4 regions of the Ochrobactrum sp. P6BSIII genome follow, and region 1 is predicted to be linked to each of the others. Evidence: predicted binding sites of a transcription regulator. Region 1 holds the regulator's gene; each other region holds the start of a gene.
What was found. Region 1 encodes PhoB, which activates phosphate uptake and scavenging genes when phosphate is short. Its sites were predicted from a motif close to TGTCATNNANCTGTCAT; they were not measured.

Region 1 (4,210 bases):
GAAATCGTCGTGACGAGCCTTCAGAAGGCCAGCCTGTTCGAGGAAGTGAAGGATCGCCTTCACGATGCGGGAACGGGTCTTTCCGGTGGTCAGCAGCAGCGCCTGTGCATTGCACGTGCGATTGCGGTTAGCCCGGAAGTCATTCTGATGGACGAACCCTGCTCGGCGCTCGATCCGATTGCCACGGCAAAGGTGGAAGAGCTGATCGACGAACTGCGCCAGAACTACACGATCGTCATCGTCACCCACTCCATGCAGCAGGCGGCTCGCGTTTCGCAGCGCACCGCCATGTTCCATCTCGGCAATCTGGTCGAAGTGGGCGATACGGAAACGATGTTCACTGCGCCGACCGAAAAGCGCACGCAGGACTACATCACCGGACGCTTTGGCTAACGGACTGGGGCAGGGGACAAGTCTCCCTTGCTCGCGGACTGTGCCAGAACCAACAGAAGTGCGGCTTCCCCGCAATTTATATTACGAGGTCTACCATGCCGTCTCAGCATACCGTTCGTTCCTACGATGAGGAACTGAAGTTTCTCACCCACAAGATCGCCGAAATGGGCGGACATGCGGAACGTATGGTCGAACAGTCGGTCGCCGCTATTGTCAACGCGGACAACGCTCTCGCACAGCGCGTCATTTCCGACGACCTGATCCTCGACGCCAGCGAACGCGAAATCGACGACAAGGCCGTGATGATCATCGCCAAGCGTCAGCCAATGGCTGTCGATCTGCGCGAGATTATCGGTTCGATCCGTATCTCCGCAGATCTGGAGCGTGTTGGCGATCTGGGCAAGAACATTGCCAAGCGCGTTGCAGCCGTTTCGGAGTCCCGCCAGCCGGTCAAGCTCTATCGTGGCCTTGAAACTCTGGCCGAACTGGCGCTGACCCAGCTGAAAGACGTGCTCGACGCCTATGCGTCGCGCTCGGTGCAGCAGATCAATGTCGTGCGTGATCGCGACGACGAGATCGACGCCATGTACACCTCGCTGTTCCGTGAGCTGCTCACCTATATGATGGAAGATCCGCGCAATATTTCTGCCTGCACGCATCTTCTGTTCTGCGCCAAGAATATCGAGCGCATCGGCGACCATGCGACCAACATCGCGGAGACCGTCTATTACATCGTGACCGGCCTGCAGATGCCTGCCGAACGACCGAAGGAAGACCTGAGCCACGGCATCGTCGTGGATGAGGCACGCAAGCCCTGAGTAAGCGCTGCGTTTGGAGCACATCAGGACGGCTTTGCCGAAAGGTGCTCCAAATGCGGTGGAGAATGAGTGAATAGCGCGGCGACACGCGGTCGATGGGGGGACGTGTATCTTCCGCTCGCCGGATTTTAATAGGGAATATTGGATGTCACAGGTACCCAAAATCGCTGTGGTGGAAGACGAAGAAGCGCTGAGCGTTCTGCTGCGCTATAATCTTGAGGCTGAGGGCTATCAGGTGGATACGATGCTACGCGGCGACGAGGCTGAAATCGCGCTGCGCGAGAACGTACCGGATCTTCTCATCCTCGATTGGATGCTTCCTGGCGTATCCGGCATCGAACTGTGCCGCCGTCTGCGCCAGTGGCCGGAAACGGAACGTTTGCCGGTCATCATGCTGACCGCTCGCGGTGAGGAAAGCGAACGCGTTCGCGGCTTGAGCGTCGGTGCTGACGATTACGTGGTGAAGCCGTTCTCTACCCCTGAGCTTCTGGCTCGCGTCAAGGCCATGCTGCGTCGCGCCAATCCAAGCCTGCTGTCGCATGTGCTGAAGGTCGGTGACCTGGTGCTCGACCGCCAGCAGCATCGTGTTTACCGCAAGGAAAAGGAAGTTCGTCTTGGACCGACGGAGTTCCGCCTGCTGGAATATTTCATGATGTCGCCGGGTCGCGTGTTCTCACGCAGCCAGCTTCTCGATGGTGTCTGGGGACCGGACATTTATGTCGATGATCGCACCGTCGACGTCCATGTCGGACGCCTGCGCAAGGCTATCAACTTGGGTCGCGCGCTCGATCCGATCCGCACGGTACGCGGCGCCGGTTATTCTTTCGGCTGATTGAACTTCGATAAAAACTGCTCTTTGAGCCCGTCTTTCGTGACCGAAAGGCGGGCTCGATCACTTTTGGACGTGCCCGTTTTGCCAGTTGCTCAAGCCACCCGATTCGGCCAGATGAGGCGCTGAAAAGCCCTAAAATGGCCAATCTCACGGAATGTTACGCAGCTTGCATCAAAGTTGAAGGAACCGGCGCAGGACTTGCTAAAACAGTTACGCCGCAGATTTTCCCAGCCCGATGAAGCAAGATATATCAAAATTTTACAGCAGTTGCGAATTAAGGCAGCGATGTGGCCTGTATTGGGGAACTATGATTTCCATCAAATCAAAGGTTTATCTCTTTTCTCTAGGTTCATTAAGAAATTATTAATAGTTTTGAATGGTTTGTGTGGGTAATTACGCTCGTGATTCGGGTTTCATTTGCAGCCGTTTCGATGGTTTCAGCAATTTCGGAATTTGACCCATTGCCTTTTTTTGGCCTAAAAATTCCAAAACCTTGAAGAAGACGAGCGACGGCAGGTTGTTTGATTTTTGATCTTCGCTTGCTTTGACTTGCACCGCAGCTAGACCCGCACTGGTCATTATTGGCCTTCGGATCGACTGCTTCAGTTAAGGGTCCTGAATATGAGACTGAGCCGTTGACGCGCGCTGGTAATTGGAAGCTGCCTGTATTGGCAGGACTGCTCGTAGCGCCCTTCGTAGTGACGGGCTGCACGACGACCGGCACCACAGCCAAGACTGAGAAGACGGCGGCTGTAAGCCACGTCAAGTCGGTTAACGGCGTCAAGACCTATACCTACACGGCGAAGGACAAGGAGTGCCTCGAGCGCGCAATGTTCTTCGAATCGAACCGTTCCAGCCCTGATGGTCTGATGGCCGTTGGTACGGTCGTCATGAACCGCCTCGCATCGGGCCGTTATCCGGATACGATCTGTGGCGTTGTTGGCCAGAAGAACCAGTTCGCGCCCGGCGTGCTCAGCCGCAAGATGGAATCGGGCAAACTGCCCGACGTTCAGGCCGCAGCCGATGCTGTGCTGAAGGGCCAGCGCCATCCGAAGCTGAAGAACGCCATGTTCTTCCACACGGCTGGCCTGTCATTCCCGTATGACAACATGCATTACGTGCTGGTTGCCGGCGGTAATTCGTTCTACGAGAAGCGCAATCGCGACGGTTCGTTGCAGAACCCGGTGCCGCAGGAGCCATACAATCTGGCTCTCGCCTATTCGCCGCAGTCGCCATCCACGCCGCAAGATCCGTCTTATGACGTGACGCTGCCACAGGCCGGACCCGTGCCGGAAGCAGCGCCCACCGTACAGGTCGCGCTGGCGGATGCCGCAAAGATGGAAACCTCTATACGGGGCAGCGGCCTTGGCCCGCAGGCACGTGGCAATCGCCTCTCGCACCAGAATGGTGTAGCGCAGGCACAGCCGCAGATTCAGCAGGTCGCGTCCTACCAGCCGCAATTCGATACGTCTGCGCCTGCCAGCCAGCCGCAAACGCTCGGCTATGCCGCAGCAGACCAGAAGCAGGCCGATGCAATCGGCGCGCTGCTTCTGTCGCAGGATCGTCCAGAAACGCCTCTATAAGTTGATTTGAACAGCTTCGGTGCGGGCTAATCTTTCCGATTGGCCCGCATTTTCATTTGAGCCCCGCAATCTGCCGTAATTAGCGGGGGCGAACTACGACCGGACGATAGATCGGCTGATAGAGCATGATTGGCCGGTCGTAAAAATCGACGCGGTTTTCCCATGCGCGGCGATCCGCCCGGCGGTCGAGATCGAGCCGTTGCAGACAGTTGGCAAATGCGTCGGTCCGAGGCTTGAAACCATAGCCGAGACATGTCCGTTCATCGGCAGCGCGGCGCTCTTCCGGCGTCATGGTGACACAACCGGCCAGCAGGCCTGCAAGTCCCAATAATACAAGCGCTTTCTTGTTCATTCTCTTTGCTTTCCATATCGCTGACCGCAGCATCGAGTATAGACCATATCCTGAAAAGAACGTGGTTTAATTGCGCCATCTGATAAACTGGCGGCGAGTGTACAGAAGTGATTCTTTCATGGCGCCCCCTTTCTTGAGGGAGGCGCTTTCGCATCAAAGAGGTCCGCAGCCCATGGCTCACGATATGCAAAATCCCGTCATCGATCCGGTAAAGCTCGAACGTCTGGCTGAA
Region 2 (4,210 bases), on a different contig from region 1:
TCGAGAACCGGCGGCAGCGCGGAAGGATCGCGCGGCACATTCTGGATATACCAGCGGGCCTGTTCGATGGCCGGACGGCAGAAATAATAGAAATGATAGGCGCTGCGGGGAATGCCCGCCTCGCGTGTGCCATTCCAATGCTCGGTAAAACGGTCGTCCACACGGTCGCCGCCCTCGGTCGCCTTGATGAAGGCAAAGGAGATGCCGCTGGCGCGCACGGCGCTCCAGTCGGTGTTGACCTGGTATTTTGAAACGTCGGTGCCGTGGATCGGATAGTGCCACGGCGTCTTGCCTGTCCAGTCATGCGGATCGCGGTCGCCAAAGCGTGGCGCCTTCACTGATCCCGATGGCGGCGGAATGCGGGCGACCGTGCCGTGCTTTTTCACATCAGAAAAATCGTAATCCACTGTCGTACAGGCTGAAAGCAGAACGACGCCCATGCAGGAGGCAAAGCAGGAGCCAAGAAAATTGCGGCTGGCCAGACGGCTCATGAGACGTTTCATGCAGGGTTTCCGGTGTCGCGAATCAGTCCCTACAACGGTTACGCGATCCGCGACCGGTCGTCATCAGCCCAGTGCTGTTCTTGCTCCTAATTTTAAGCAGAAGCGCGAATAACGGCGATCCACGCAAAGCCGCGATAAAGCACGCGGCGTTCCACCGACAGGCCGCGCTCGGCTGCAAGCCGCTCACATACGGCTAACATGTCCTGACGCGGCGTCACATGGAACCAGTCGAGCCATGTGTAGAGGCTACGTTTGAACCATCCGGGCAGGCGGCCTTGATCGCCGAAATCGACGACATGCAGTTCGCCCTCCGGTCCGAGATGCCGGATGCTTTCGCGAATGACCGATTGCCATTGCGGGATCATTGATATGGCGTAAGAAATGAAGATGCGGTCGAAGCCGGTTTGACGGAAAAGCTGCTCGGGATCGAACTGCGCTGCATCTGCGAGTTCAAGCTCAGTACGGCTTTCGATTCCAGCACGTCTGGCGGCGCTGCGGGCCGTATCCAGCATTTCTGCTGAAATATCGATGCCGTAAAGTTTCGCATCGGGGTAGTGCTGCGCCGTTTTGACGAGGTTGCGACCGGTGCCGCAGCCGATTTCCAGAACGCTGCCGCCATCCGGCACATGGAGTGTCGCGATCATCTGGTCGCGACCCAGAAGGTAATATTTGCGGGTCGCATCATAGAAATGGCGCTGATGGCGGTACACCTTGTCCATCAAACGCGCATGGCTTGCACCCTGGCCATTGCCCTGTGCGCTCGCACGGCTTCCTTCCGGGCTTTGCAACATGTCAGGCGTCCTTCAGGACATAGAGGTGAAAGCCGCCATAGATCGACGAGCGGTCGCGGTCGTGCAAAGCGCGGGATTCTTCGGCGCGATATTCCCAGCGGTCGAGGATCTCCGGCTCAACGCGACCCGGCAGCAGGCTCGGTTCGGCGGCGGTACGGAAAATCACGCGAGCGCCCGGCGCGGCAGTACGTGTGATTTCGGTCCAGACGGCATTCAGCTGGCTGTCGTTCATCCAGTCCTGCGCGTCGAGAAGGATATAGCGATCCACCGATGCAGCAGGCTTGGCAGCCAGAAAGTCGGTGTAATTGGCGTTCTGGACGGTCATGCGGTCGGCGCGGGTGCGCACCGTTTCGAAATTGGCGCGTGACAGATAAGGCGGCAGCGGGCCGGTTTCCTCATCGCCGCTATAGCCGCGCCCGAAAGCCTGCCAGGCGAAGTAGTTTTCCGTCAGCGGAAAGCCGCAGGCGAGTTTCTCGAGGCGGCTGCGCAGCACTTCGGCCATATTGCCATTTCCGGCGGTAGCGAGTGCGTCATATTGCTGGGGCGGGATGCCAAGGCCGAACAGCGAAGATTTGCGCGCTGTTGCCCAGCGCACCATGCGCTTTTCGAACAATGGCGCGAGCGCCGTGTCGAAGAAGCTGCGCTGTTCTTCCATAGTGCGCGACTTGAGGATATCGCGCGGGTCGATGCCGTAGAGGCGCGCCACGCGATGCCCCATGCCGATGAACACACCCAGCAGGCCGTGACGGTAGAGGTCGCGCCAGAAGATCGAAATGCGCTGGCGACCGTTCCATTTGCGCTTTTCCCAGTAAGCGCGGCTTTCGGCATCGAGATGCGGACGCACGAAGCGCTTGTAGGCGGCAAGATTGGTCTTGTCGTCTGCCTTGCCATAGAAGCGGTAGAAGGCGCTGTAATCGGGCAGGTTCTTGAGCGCCGCGAGTTTCAGCCGGTTGAAGGCGACATGGGCCTCGTTGAGGTCCACGGCTTCGACGCGGGCCGGATCGGCGGTGAGATAGGACAAGGCGTTACAGCCGCCGGACGCGATGGTGACGATGCGATGACCGGGCTGAATGGCGAGCGCCGTCATGTCCACATCGGGGTCTTCCCAGATCTGCGGATAGACCAGCCCCTTGAAGAGCCAGGCGAACAATCTTTCCGAAAAGCCAGCGCGGGACAGCGCATGGTTCTGGGTTACTGCACGCTTCAGAATGGTACCGTCAGCTGATTGTTCGGCCATAAAATTCCCCTTTGGGACGAATCCCGCGCTTGGTTTCAAAAAGTTAAACACCGGGGCATGACAGGGGATTGACGGATTAATGACCGCTTTCTGACAGCGAAATGCGCGAGTAAGTACCTGCAATCTTGGCGTTTTATTACGGGCAGTAAGACTATTTGAGAGAACCTTTCCTCGTCGCTGCCGTTTTCTTCTGTGACGGTGGGTATCGACAGGACTTCTGTGCCTGATCCAACCGCAAAAGTGGTCGACCGGTAAGGAGCCGGCCGAACACGAAGAAAGCTACGAAGAGAGCAGAGGGGTGTTCTGCGCATATTGCGCCATGCTCAACAGGGATAAGCTCGCAACGAGCAGACCCACGCTAGGAAGGAGAGACAATATGAAGAAGTTTCTGATTACGTCTGTTGCCGCCGTGTCGCTTCTGGGCCTTGCCGCCTGCAATGAGAAGAAGGATGACGGCGCCAGCAACGCTCCCGCACCGGCACCGGCTGCGCCTGCCGCACCTTCGAACCATGATACGACGACCACGCCTGCAACGCCTGCTCCGGCTACTCCGGGAACGGGTACAGGCGGTACAGGTAGCGCACCTGCTAATTAAGCGGGCTTGTTATTTAGCACCAAGCAAGTGCGGGCAAGTTGCAGCCGGTGAGCTGTCATAGTCCCGTATGATAAATGTCATAGGAATGGCGATCCGGGAAACTGGATCGCCATTTGTCCCAGAAGGAATTGCATTGAATGAATGATCCCGCGGCATTTTACGGGAAAGACGGCGCGCAAGCGATTTCCGTGTTTAAACGCAGGCTGTCTTCGGCTATGGCTTTGATCATGAACCGTAACACCTTGTTCTTCGTTGCCGCCATTGTTCTGGTTGCGCTTGCTGCTTGCGGCAAGGGCAATGACGAGAAGGCCGCTGCTCCGGCGCAGGACGGAAGTGCTGTTTCGCAGCCTGCCACACCGGCGGAAGGCGCATCGGACAAAAAAGGTCCGGATCTCGTCAAGGCCTTGCGTGACAATGCCGGTGTGAATATGCCTGAGGAACAGGCCGCTGCCATTGAACGTGCGCGTACCAATGCCGTTTCCGCTGCAAAGGCGGTCGGACAGAATGAAGAACAGGCTCAGGCCGCGGGAGAAGCGGCTGCCGCAACGGCGCAGCGCTCTTTCACTGAGCGCCAGAACGCGGTGCAATCCAACTGAACTGGATCAGTGTTCCGGTTTGATGGTTGAAGCGTAATCAGCGCAATAATCTTTCGGTCCGGCGCATTTCTCATCACAGACCGGTGATAAGAGCATATAAATAATTGTTTTTTCGACTGCGCTTCATGCGGGCGGTTTTCAGCAGCGACGGAATTTTGTAGAACAGAACCATGTCGATTTGGGTTCGCATCGGTGAGTTTGTGGCGTCAGTGACGTCGAACGCCATTACAGGCGTTATCGAGGCTGTGCGCACCGTTTTTGAAGGCGATGCCGATACGCGCAGGCGGGTTGCCTTTTCGATTGCCATGATCGCCCTGTCCGCCAAAATGGCGAAAGCCGACGGTGTCGTGACGCAGGACGAGATACGCGCCTTTCAGGATATATTTGCGGTGCCGCAGGAAGAAACTGCTCATGTGGCGCGGCTTTACGATCTCGCCAAGCAGGATGTGGCAGGCTTTGAAAGCTATGCCCGCCAACTGGCCGGTCTC
Region 3 (4,210 bases), on a different contig from region 1:
GCGCTTCTTTCCGGCATCTTCGTAGACGCAACCATATGGGTCATCCTGCGCGCCTTCACCGGCTTCTCAATGGCGGGCGCCTTCATGGTCATCGAAAGCTGGCTCAACGAACGCGCCACCAATGAATCACGCGGCAAGATCTTCGGCCTCTATATGATGGTCAATTACGGGGCCACCATGTCCGGCCAGATGCTGGTCGCAGGCGGTGATGTGCATTCCGACCACCTGTTCATGATCTGCGGCATTCTCTTCTGCCTCGCGCTCATTCCAACCGCTATTTCCACGGCCGTCAGCCCGCGACCGCTCACCGAAGTCCAGCTTGATCTCAAGGCGCTTTACCGCAACTCGCCTGCCGCCTTCGTCGGCTGCATATTGATCGGCATTGCCAATGGCGCATGGGGCACGCTCGGGGCTGTCTTTGGCGCGAAATCCGGCATATCGACCACCGAAATCGCTCTCATGGTCAGCGTGACCATCGCTGCGGGCGCTTTGATGCAGATCCCTATCGGACGTATTTCCGATCTGGTGGATCGCCGTTTTGTGCTGGCAGGCGTCGCAGCGCTGGCCGCTTTCGTCGGTCTGATCGCATTTCTCGTCGGACCATCAAGCGGGCCGGTCATCATCGTCATGACAGGCTGCTACGGCGCGCTTGCCTATGCGCTCTATCCCGTTGCCGTTGCTCATGCCAATGACCATGCAACGGCGGAAAGCTTTGTGAAGGTTTCCAGCGGCCTGCTGCTGCTTTACGGCTTCGGCACCATGCTCGGGCCGCTTCTGGCCGCTGCCGCCATGGATATATTCTGGCCATCCGGGCTCTTTGCCATCACCATGCTGGCGCATATTTCCATTACCGGATACGCGCTGTTCCGCTCGCGCCAGCGTGCCGCTGTGCCGAAAGAAGAAAAAGATCAGTTTAAGAGCATGCCTTCCGAACGTGGTGCAACGCCGGAAGCGATGAACCTCGATCCGAGAGCTGAAGCAGAAAGCTGATGTGACAGGTCAGGTCGCCAGACGCGCGAGAGCATGAAGGCGCTGAAAATACGCTGATAAAAATATATGAATCAGAATGTTTGGCGGCTGAGGCACAGCCGCCAACTACAGCCCCAGATACAGCCATCAAAAGCCCAACCGCCATTCGACCGTTCTGGCCGAGATGCTTAATGCGATATCAGGGCAGCAACACCCGGCTTTCGCCGGTCTGTTCCACGTCCGATATGAAATGGCTTGAAGCGCCTTTGCGGCTTTCCCTGTTTGTGCGCCCGGCGGGCGCTAGCGTCAGTGACGCGTTACCTGAGATCTAAGCTTCTCAATCTGGTCCTTCAGCATAAGCTTCTTGCGCTTGAGAGACGCGACGTGAAGATCATCCATTGCCGGTGACGCCAAAGCATCGGAAATTTCCTGCTCCAGAGCGCCGTGCTTCTTTTCAAGCGTGGCAAGATGGGACTCGATAGCCATCATCAGTTCTCCTTGGTTGATTTCCACACAATAATGGAACAGCCAGACCAACCTCCGTGGCAGGTGCTGTTGCTCCATTTGCTCAACTGCATGAACGCCCGGCACACCTCCTGTTTATCCGGGCCAGACACACAGTCCCGGCTGTCAGGGACGCGGTTTTGATTTGTCGCCTTCGACAGCCGCTATCCATGACAGAACCATGACAGTTTGGCATGAGTTTGGTGCAAAGTCGATTTTGTCGTGGTAGCATTTTCCAATCGCGAAAAATGTGATAAGGGCTTGCCCGAAACGGGCTTGTGACGTGCCTTGACCAAGGTTCGACGCAGCCCGTAAAACTATTCAACAGAATGGGGTTCCGCATGTCCGATCAGGAACAGGCCGAGATCAGGTTGGCCGTCGCACGTCTGAAACAGGAACACGCGGATTTCGATGCAGCCATCAATGCGATGATAGCTGTCGGCTGCGACCAGTTGCGCGTCCAGCGCATGAAGAAGAAAAAACTCGCAATCAAGGACAAGCTTCAGGAAATGGAAGATCAGGTCATTCCTGACATCATTGCCTGATTGCGTCTCATATTGAAAACAAAGCCGGGGTTCGCCCGGCTTTATCATTTTTATCCACGCAACATCTCATCCGCGAACGCATGAAACAGAGCAGGACAGATCAATGAGCGTTACAGCCGACGTCGCCATTATCATGGGCAGCCAATCTGATTGGGAAACCATGCGCCATGCCGCAGACACGCTGGAGGCGCTGGGTATCGGCTTCGACGCCCGTATCGTTTCCGCTCATCGCACGCCGGACCGGCTGGTCGCTTTCGCCAAGGGCGCGAAGGCTGAAGGCTTCAAGGTCGTGATCGCCGGTGCAGGCGGCGCGGCGCATCTTCCCGGCATGACCGCCGCCATGACGCCCCTGCCCGTCTTCGGCGTACCGGTCCAGTCGAAGACGATGTCGGGACAGGACTCGCTCCTGTCCATCGTGCAGATGCCTGCCGGCATCCCCGTCGGCACGCTGGCCATTGGACGCGCCGGCGCCGTCAATGCCGCCCTGCTCGCCGCTGCCGTTCTGGCGCTCCACGACGACGCCCTTGCCGCACGTCTCGATGAGTGGCGTAGCGCCCAGACCGAGAGCGTGGCTGAACGTCCTACCAATGAGGTCTGATATGGAAAAATCCGCACTTCAATCCGGAGCGACGATCGGCATCATCGGCGGCGGACAGCTGGGCCGCATGCTCGCCATGGCCGCCGCACGCCTCGGCTTCCAGACGGTCATTCTCGAACCGCAGGCAGATTGCCCGGCGGCGCAGGTGGCAAACCGCCAGATCGTGGCAGCCTATGACGATCCAAAAGCACTGGCCGAACTCGCCGCTGCGTCAGACGTTATCACCTATGAATTCGAAAACGTGCCGGTCAGCGCCGCCGACAAGCTCGCCGAGACCGCAATTGTTTTACCGCCGCCGGCAGCGCTTGAAATCTCGCAGGATCGCTTCAACGAAAAGCAGTTCCTCAACGAAAGCGGCATTGAAACCGCGCCATGGCGTTTGGTTGACGATGAGGAAACGCTGATCGCAGCGCTCGGTGCGCTCGGCGAACGCGGCATCCTCAAGACCCGCCGCCTCGGCTATGACGGCAAGGGACAGGTGCGCCTGACATCGCTGGACGAAACCGCGGCCCATGACGCGCTGGTCGCCATCAACAACGCCCCGGCCATCCTCGAAGGTTTTGTCGATTTCGAACGTGAAGTCTCGGTCATTGCCGCCCGTGACCGCAGCGGCAATGTCGCCATCTACGACATTGCCGAAAACGTGCATAAGGACGGCATTCTCTCGACATCGACCGTTCCTGCCCACATCACCGCACAGACGGCTGATGCTGCGCGGCAGGCCGCAGAGAAGCTCTTGCACGCACTCGATTATGTCGGCGTTCTGGGACTTGAATTCTTCGTCTTGAAGGATGGCTCGCTGCTCGCCAATGAATTTGCGCCACGCGTGCACAATTCCGGCCACTGGACGGAAGCCGCCTGCGCAATCTCGCAGTTTGAACAGCATATCCGTGCGGTTGCCGGACTGCCGCTTGGCAATACGGACAGGCATTCCGATTGCGTGATGGAAAACCTGATCGGCAATGATGTCGACAAGGTGCCAGCGATTCTCTTGGAACCCAATGCCGTGCTGCATCTCTACGGCAAAAAGGAAGCCCGCGAAGGCCGGAAAATGGGCCATGTGACCCATATCAAGCCCCGCGCGAGCTAAGCTTTGTCGGGAATCTTGACGATTCCCGATGACTCCGCCGTCTGCGACAAGATTTTCGGCCCCTCACCCGTGAATCTGCCGCGCAGGAGTTGACATTTACCCGAAACCTTGTGTATTTCGGCCAACCCTTCAGGCACATATACCGTGTCTGTAATCAATTGGCGCCTTGGGCGCTGTTTTTATGAAGCCCGGCGGCGTGTTCATGTCGATGGGCCAACCAGACCGGTGATTGACATGAAGATCAAGAACTCGCTTAAAGCGCTTAAGGGCCGTCATCGCGACTGCCAGCTGGTCCGCCGCAAGGGCCGCGTTTACATCATCAATAAGACTGCTCCGCGCTACAAGGCTCGTCAGGGCTAATCTTATTTTTGATTTTGCATTTGACGTTCCGCCGTGCATAGGGAAATCTATGCATATGCGGAACGTTTTTGCATGTCTGAAGATTTTTGCGACGGTTGCCGCATTCGGTGCGGCGACATTGTTTGTCGACGGCGCACGCGCCGA
Region 4 (4,210 bases), 150 kb from region 1:
GGTCTTGCCGATGTGCGTCCGCGTCAGAAGGTCGACGCTTCCATCACCTATGCCGACGGCTCGGTGAAGAAGGTTCCGCTGATCTGCCGCATCGATACGCTGGACGAACTGGACTACATGAAGAACGGCGGCATTCTGCAGACCGTTCTGCGCGATCTCGCTGCATAATCAGCGTCTGATTGAAACAAAAAGCCGCCGGAGCAATCCGGCGGCTTTTTTATTTTCCGGCAGTTTCAACGCCGAAACTCTCATTTTTGCGGTTTTCGCGCGCGAATCTCGACATTTCGGGATTGATATGACGCAAATAGAGCACACTTGCCCCGGAATCTCACCGCAACGTGAATTCCCATTGATCGACGCAATTCCTACATAATAGATGTCATCATCAATTAGTGCAGGATGAAACTAAAGTGACCGCTCAGCCCTCTTTTTATGGAACAGCCACATGGCTGACCGGCGATTTCCAGCCGGGTTGGCGCAACATATGCGCCGTTCTGGGGCTGGCTTTCACCGGTTGTGTCTCCATGCAAGGCTCCGCTTTGGCTGAAGCTGCGCCGAAGAAGACTGCCGTTATCGAGCTTTTCACCAGCCAAGGCTGCAAATCCTGCCCGAAGGCTGACGATAATTTTGCCAAATTCGCCGATGATCCGAGCGTGCTGGCGCTGTCGTTTCACGTCAATTACTGGGATTATATGGGGTGGCGCGACACGCTTGCTACCCAGGATAATACCGACCGGCAGAATGCCTATCGCAATTCCTTCAACGCGCGCATGATCTATACGCCGCAGGCCATCATCAACGGCCGGGCGGAGGTCAACGGTCGCGATGGCGGGGCTATCAACGCACAGATCGCTGCCGACAAGCTGACTGTGCCTGTCGCAATCAACCGGCTCGATGATGGTCGTTTGTCCATCGAAATCGGTGCTGGCGAAAAGCCGAAATCACCGGTGCATGTGGTGCTGTTCTATTTCCGCGATGCGGTGACCATACCGATCACCGAAGGCGAGAATGCCGGTCAGGATATCACTTACCGAAACACGGTGAGCGAGATCAACACGATCGGCATGTGGGACGGCAAGGCGCTGAAAATCGAACTCCCCGCTTCCGAACTGAAACGCAAGGATGTTTCCGGTTGCGCGGTCATTCTGCAGGAAACCAGGGACGACAATTCGCTCGGGCGCATCCATGGCGCGGCCATGTTCAAGGAAAAAGCGCCAGTCGGCCTCTGACCGCGGCGGCTTCAGCACAAACCATAGTTTTCAAATCCGGCAGCATTGTCGGATATCGAACATAGTCGTCACTTTTCGGGAAGGGTATCAGTCTCGGAGATCTGGAGACCGTATCAGTGTTGCGGCACGGTCGGACGAAGAAGGTTGGTTCGGCTCGGGCAGTCCTTTGGGCGGGGGGCTTGGGGTCGGACATACCCGAACCGAACCGTCTCAGGCAACACGTGGATGCTGAAGCCATAATCAGGCTGGAATGCGAAGCTGACAAGGCGAAAATGTGTTCAACGATCACCATTCCAGACAGACTTTCGTTTTTCGTGAACAACTAATGCACGATCAAACAGGCAGTGAATCTGGCGTTTTATGAGGGAAATCCCGGTCAATTGAACAGCAGGGCCGCCGCCTGCACTTGAATTTGTTTCACAAAAGCATCACCCTACTGTCATGCGCTTCGTTTCAGCGAAGACGCGCCTGCCGCTTCGCCACCCACAGGGCTGAAAGGAAGGACATGGATATTTCAAGCGCAGCAAGTGAGGATTCATCATCCTCGTCCAACGCGTCCGCGTCGCCAAAGGTCGTCTCACTCGACCGCGCCAGACCGACCCCCTCCACCATCAGTTTCGACCGGCATGAACTTGGCAAGATTCTGAACATTTATGGCCGGATGGTTGCCGCCGGGGCATGGCGTGACTACGCCATCGACCATTTGAGTGACCGGGCCGTCTTTTCCATCTTCCGGCGCGCCAGCGAGGTTCCGCTGTTCCGCATCGAGAAGAATCCCAAGCTGGCTCAAAAGCAGGGTGCTTATTCGGTTATCGCCGCAAGCGGGCTGATCATGAAGCGCGGCCATGAGCTGGAACGTGTGCTGCGCGTTTTTGACAAGAGCCTGAAACTCGTCGAGGCCTGAACGTCGCCGCGCTCAGGATGAGGATAGCGGCATCCTGCCCGGCTCAAGCGTGCGCCCGCCATTGAGCGACAGCTGCATCAGCACGGTATCCAGCCAGCGCCCGTGCTTGAAGCCTGAACCCTCGATCCGTCCGCAATGCTGGAAGCCTAGGCTTTCATGCAGCCGTACCGAACCAATATTGTTCTCACCATCGCCGATGACGGCCAATAGTTGCCGGAAACCCAAAACCGTTACCCGTTCGATCAGCTCGCGCAGGAGAAGCTTGCCGACGCCCTTATTCTTGGCCTCTGGCGCGATATAGATCGAATCCTCCGCAAGCCAGCGATAGGCCGGTCTGGTGCGGAAATAGCTGGCATAGGCATAGCCCAGCACCACGCCCTCCTCTTCCGCAATCAGAATTGGGAAACCCTGCTCGACAAAGCCCTCAAAGCGCTGTCGCAAATCTTCACGCGAGGGCGGCTCAACCTCATAAGACCCGGAACCGTTCAGCACGGCTTCGGTATAGATCGCAGTGATGGCATCGATGTCGGTGGGGAGGAAATCGCGAACGATGGGCATGAGGCAGAACCGGAGAAATGATTTTACACATTTCCAGCATGCATCATGAAACCGTCAGACAAAAGCAAAAAGGGCAGCGTTACCGCTGCCCTTTCGCATTCCAGCTTCTTCTGCTGATTAGTTACGGTTGCCCATGAACTGCAGCAGGAAGGTGAACATGTTGATGAAGTCGAGGTAGAGACGCAGCGCGCCCATCACGACCTTGCGGCCCTGCGTATCCGAAGCATCGCCTTCGTAATACATTTCCTTGATCGACTGCGTGTCGTAGGCGGTGAGGCCTGCGAAGATCAGAACACCGATCACCGAGATTGCAAACTGCAATGCCGAGGAGCCGAGGAAGATATTGACGACCGAAGCCAGGATCAGACCGAACAGGCCCATGATCAGGAACGAGCCCATAGCGGACAGATCACGCTTGGTCGTGTAGCCATAGAGCGACAGCGCACCGAAGGACGCGGCGGTCACGAAGAAGGTGCGAACGATGCTCTGGCCGGTGAAGACCAGGAAGATCGACGACAGCGACAGGCCGACGAGAGCTGCATAGCCCCAGAAGACGGCGTTAGCGGTCGAGACCGAAAGACGTTCGATGCGGAAGCTCAGGAAGAACACTGCCGCCAGCGGCGCAAGCATCACCACCCAGCGCAGCGGCGAGGTGTAGAGCGCGACGCCAAGGCCCGTGAGCATCTTGCCGTTAGCAAGCTGCGCGACGGCTGCGGACGGGTCCGTCGTCGTTGCGAGTGCCGCAACGGCGAATGCAGCAAGGCCGGTAACGGCCAGGCCGATAGCCATCATGTTATAGACGCCCAGCATATAGCTGCGCAGACCCTGATCGATGCCTGCATCGGCGCGAGCGCCGCCTACGGGCCTCTGCTGCGCCTGAATATTGCGAAAGTCAGCCATGACTTAAATCCTCTTGCCATGTCCCGTCCGGTGTCGGGGCGCTCATTCCGGCGAGCCGCCGCCAGGCGCCGCTGGCGGGACTCCAGCATGCCTGCCTGACATTATGGGGATTATGGCCCTCACGTACAAGTACCGCCTGTAAAAAAACGCGAGGGTCACGGCGAAAAACCGAACCGCATTCTCCATACGATCCAATGGCTTATGCTTTTTGAGCCCCCCACATTACAAATCGCTCATATAGTCCGGAGCACTTGTGCAGGCTTCTGGCCCAGCACGCGCCATGTACCGGCCAATCCGAAACCGACCGTCAGCACCAGCGCAACCGCCACGGTCATCAGCGCCACATCAGGCAGGAAGCTCGCCTTGAGCTTCATGATTTCCACCACGACATACCAGCCAGCCGCACTGCCGGCGGCAAGTGCAAAAAGGGCTGTCGCGAGACCGAGCAGCATATATTCCATGACATAGGCTGCAATCAGCGTGCCGCGTGTGGCCCCCAGCGTCTTCAGGACGACAGCATCGTGTACCCGGGCGCGGTTGCCCGCAGCCAGCGCACCGCCCAGCACCAGAACCGAAGCGGCAAGCGCAATGGAAGCCGCAGCGCGAATGGCTGTTGCAA

Region 2: the regulator PhoB is predicted to act here: its motif matches at 2,589-2,605, upstream of FHW00_RS05465 (DUF3419 family protein).
Region 3: the regulator PhoB is predicted to act here: its motif matches at 1,644-1,660, upstream of FHW00_RS15285 (YdcH family protein).
Region 4: the regulator PhoB is predicted to act here: its motif matches at 1,656-1,672, upstream of FHW00_RS00545 (DUF2794 domain-containing protein).

The regions. Positions count from the first base shown of each region.
Region 1 covers NZ_JACGXB010000001.1:279,775-283,984, reverse strand. Annotated here, with positions in the region: gene pstB (phosphate ABC transporter ATP-binding protein PstB) at 1-393, shown strand, start outside; gene phoU (phosphate signaling complex protein PhoU) at 489-1,211, shown strand; gene phoB (phosphate regulon transcriptional regulator PhoB) at 1,357-2,043, shown strand; gene FHW00_RS01250 (hypothetical protein) at 2,437-2,622, opposite strand; gene FHW00_RS01245 (cell wall hydrolase) at 2,679-3,626, shown strand; gene FHW00_RS01240 (hypothetical protein) at 3,706-3,978, opposite strand; gene FHW00_RS01235 (aminopeptidase) at 4,151-4,210, shown strand, end outside.
Region 2 covers NZ_JACGXB010000003.1:236,256-240,465, forward strand. Annotated here, with positions in the region: gene FHW00_RS05455 (glycoside hydrolase family 25 protein) at 1-491, opposite strand, end outside; gene FHW00_RS05460 (class I SAM-dependent methyltransferase) at 596-1,294, opposite strand; gene FHW00_RS05465 (DUF3419 family protein) at 1,296-2,531, opposite strand; gene FHW00_RS05470 (hypothetical protein) at 2,908-3,126, shown strand; partial or broken gene FHW00_RS05475 (antifreeze protein) at 3,268-3,722, shown strand; gene FHW00_RS05480 (J domain-containing protein) at 3,893-4,210, shown strand, end outside.
Region 3 covers NZ_JACGXB010000010.1:94,766-98,975, forward strand. Annotated here, with positions in the region: gene FHW00_RS15275 (MFS transporter) at 1-990, shown strand, start outside; gene FHW00_RS15280 (YdcH family protein) at 1,276-1,458, opposite strand; gene FHW00_RS15285 (YdcH family protein) at 1,815-2,018, shown strand; gene purE (5-(carboxyamino)imidazole ribonucleotide mutase) at 2,122-2,616, shown strand; gene FHW00_RS15295 (5-(carboxyamino)imidazole ribonucleotide synthase) at 2,618-3,706, shown strand; gene ykgO (type B 50S ribosomal protein L36) at 3,941-4,066, shown strand; gene FHW00_RS15305 (tetratricopeptide repeat protein) at 4,104-4,210, shown strand, end outside.
Region 4 covers NZ_JACGXB010000001.1:129,217-133,426, forward strand. Annotated here, with positions in the region: gene acnA (aconitate hydratase AcnA) at 1-168, shown strand, start outside; gene FHW00_RS00540 (DUF1223 domain-containing protein) at 495-1,229, shown strand; gene FHW00_RS00545 (DUF2794 domain-containing protein) at 1,735-2,133, shown strand; gene FHW00_RS00550 (GNAT family N-acetyltransferase) at 2,146-2,691, opposite strand; gene FHW00_RS00555 (Bax inhibitor-1/YccA family protein) at 2,809-3,591, opposite strand; gene FHW00_RS00560 (ABC transporter permease) at 3,825-4,210, opposite strand, start outside.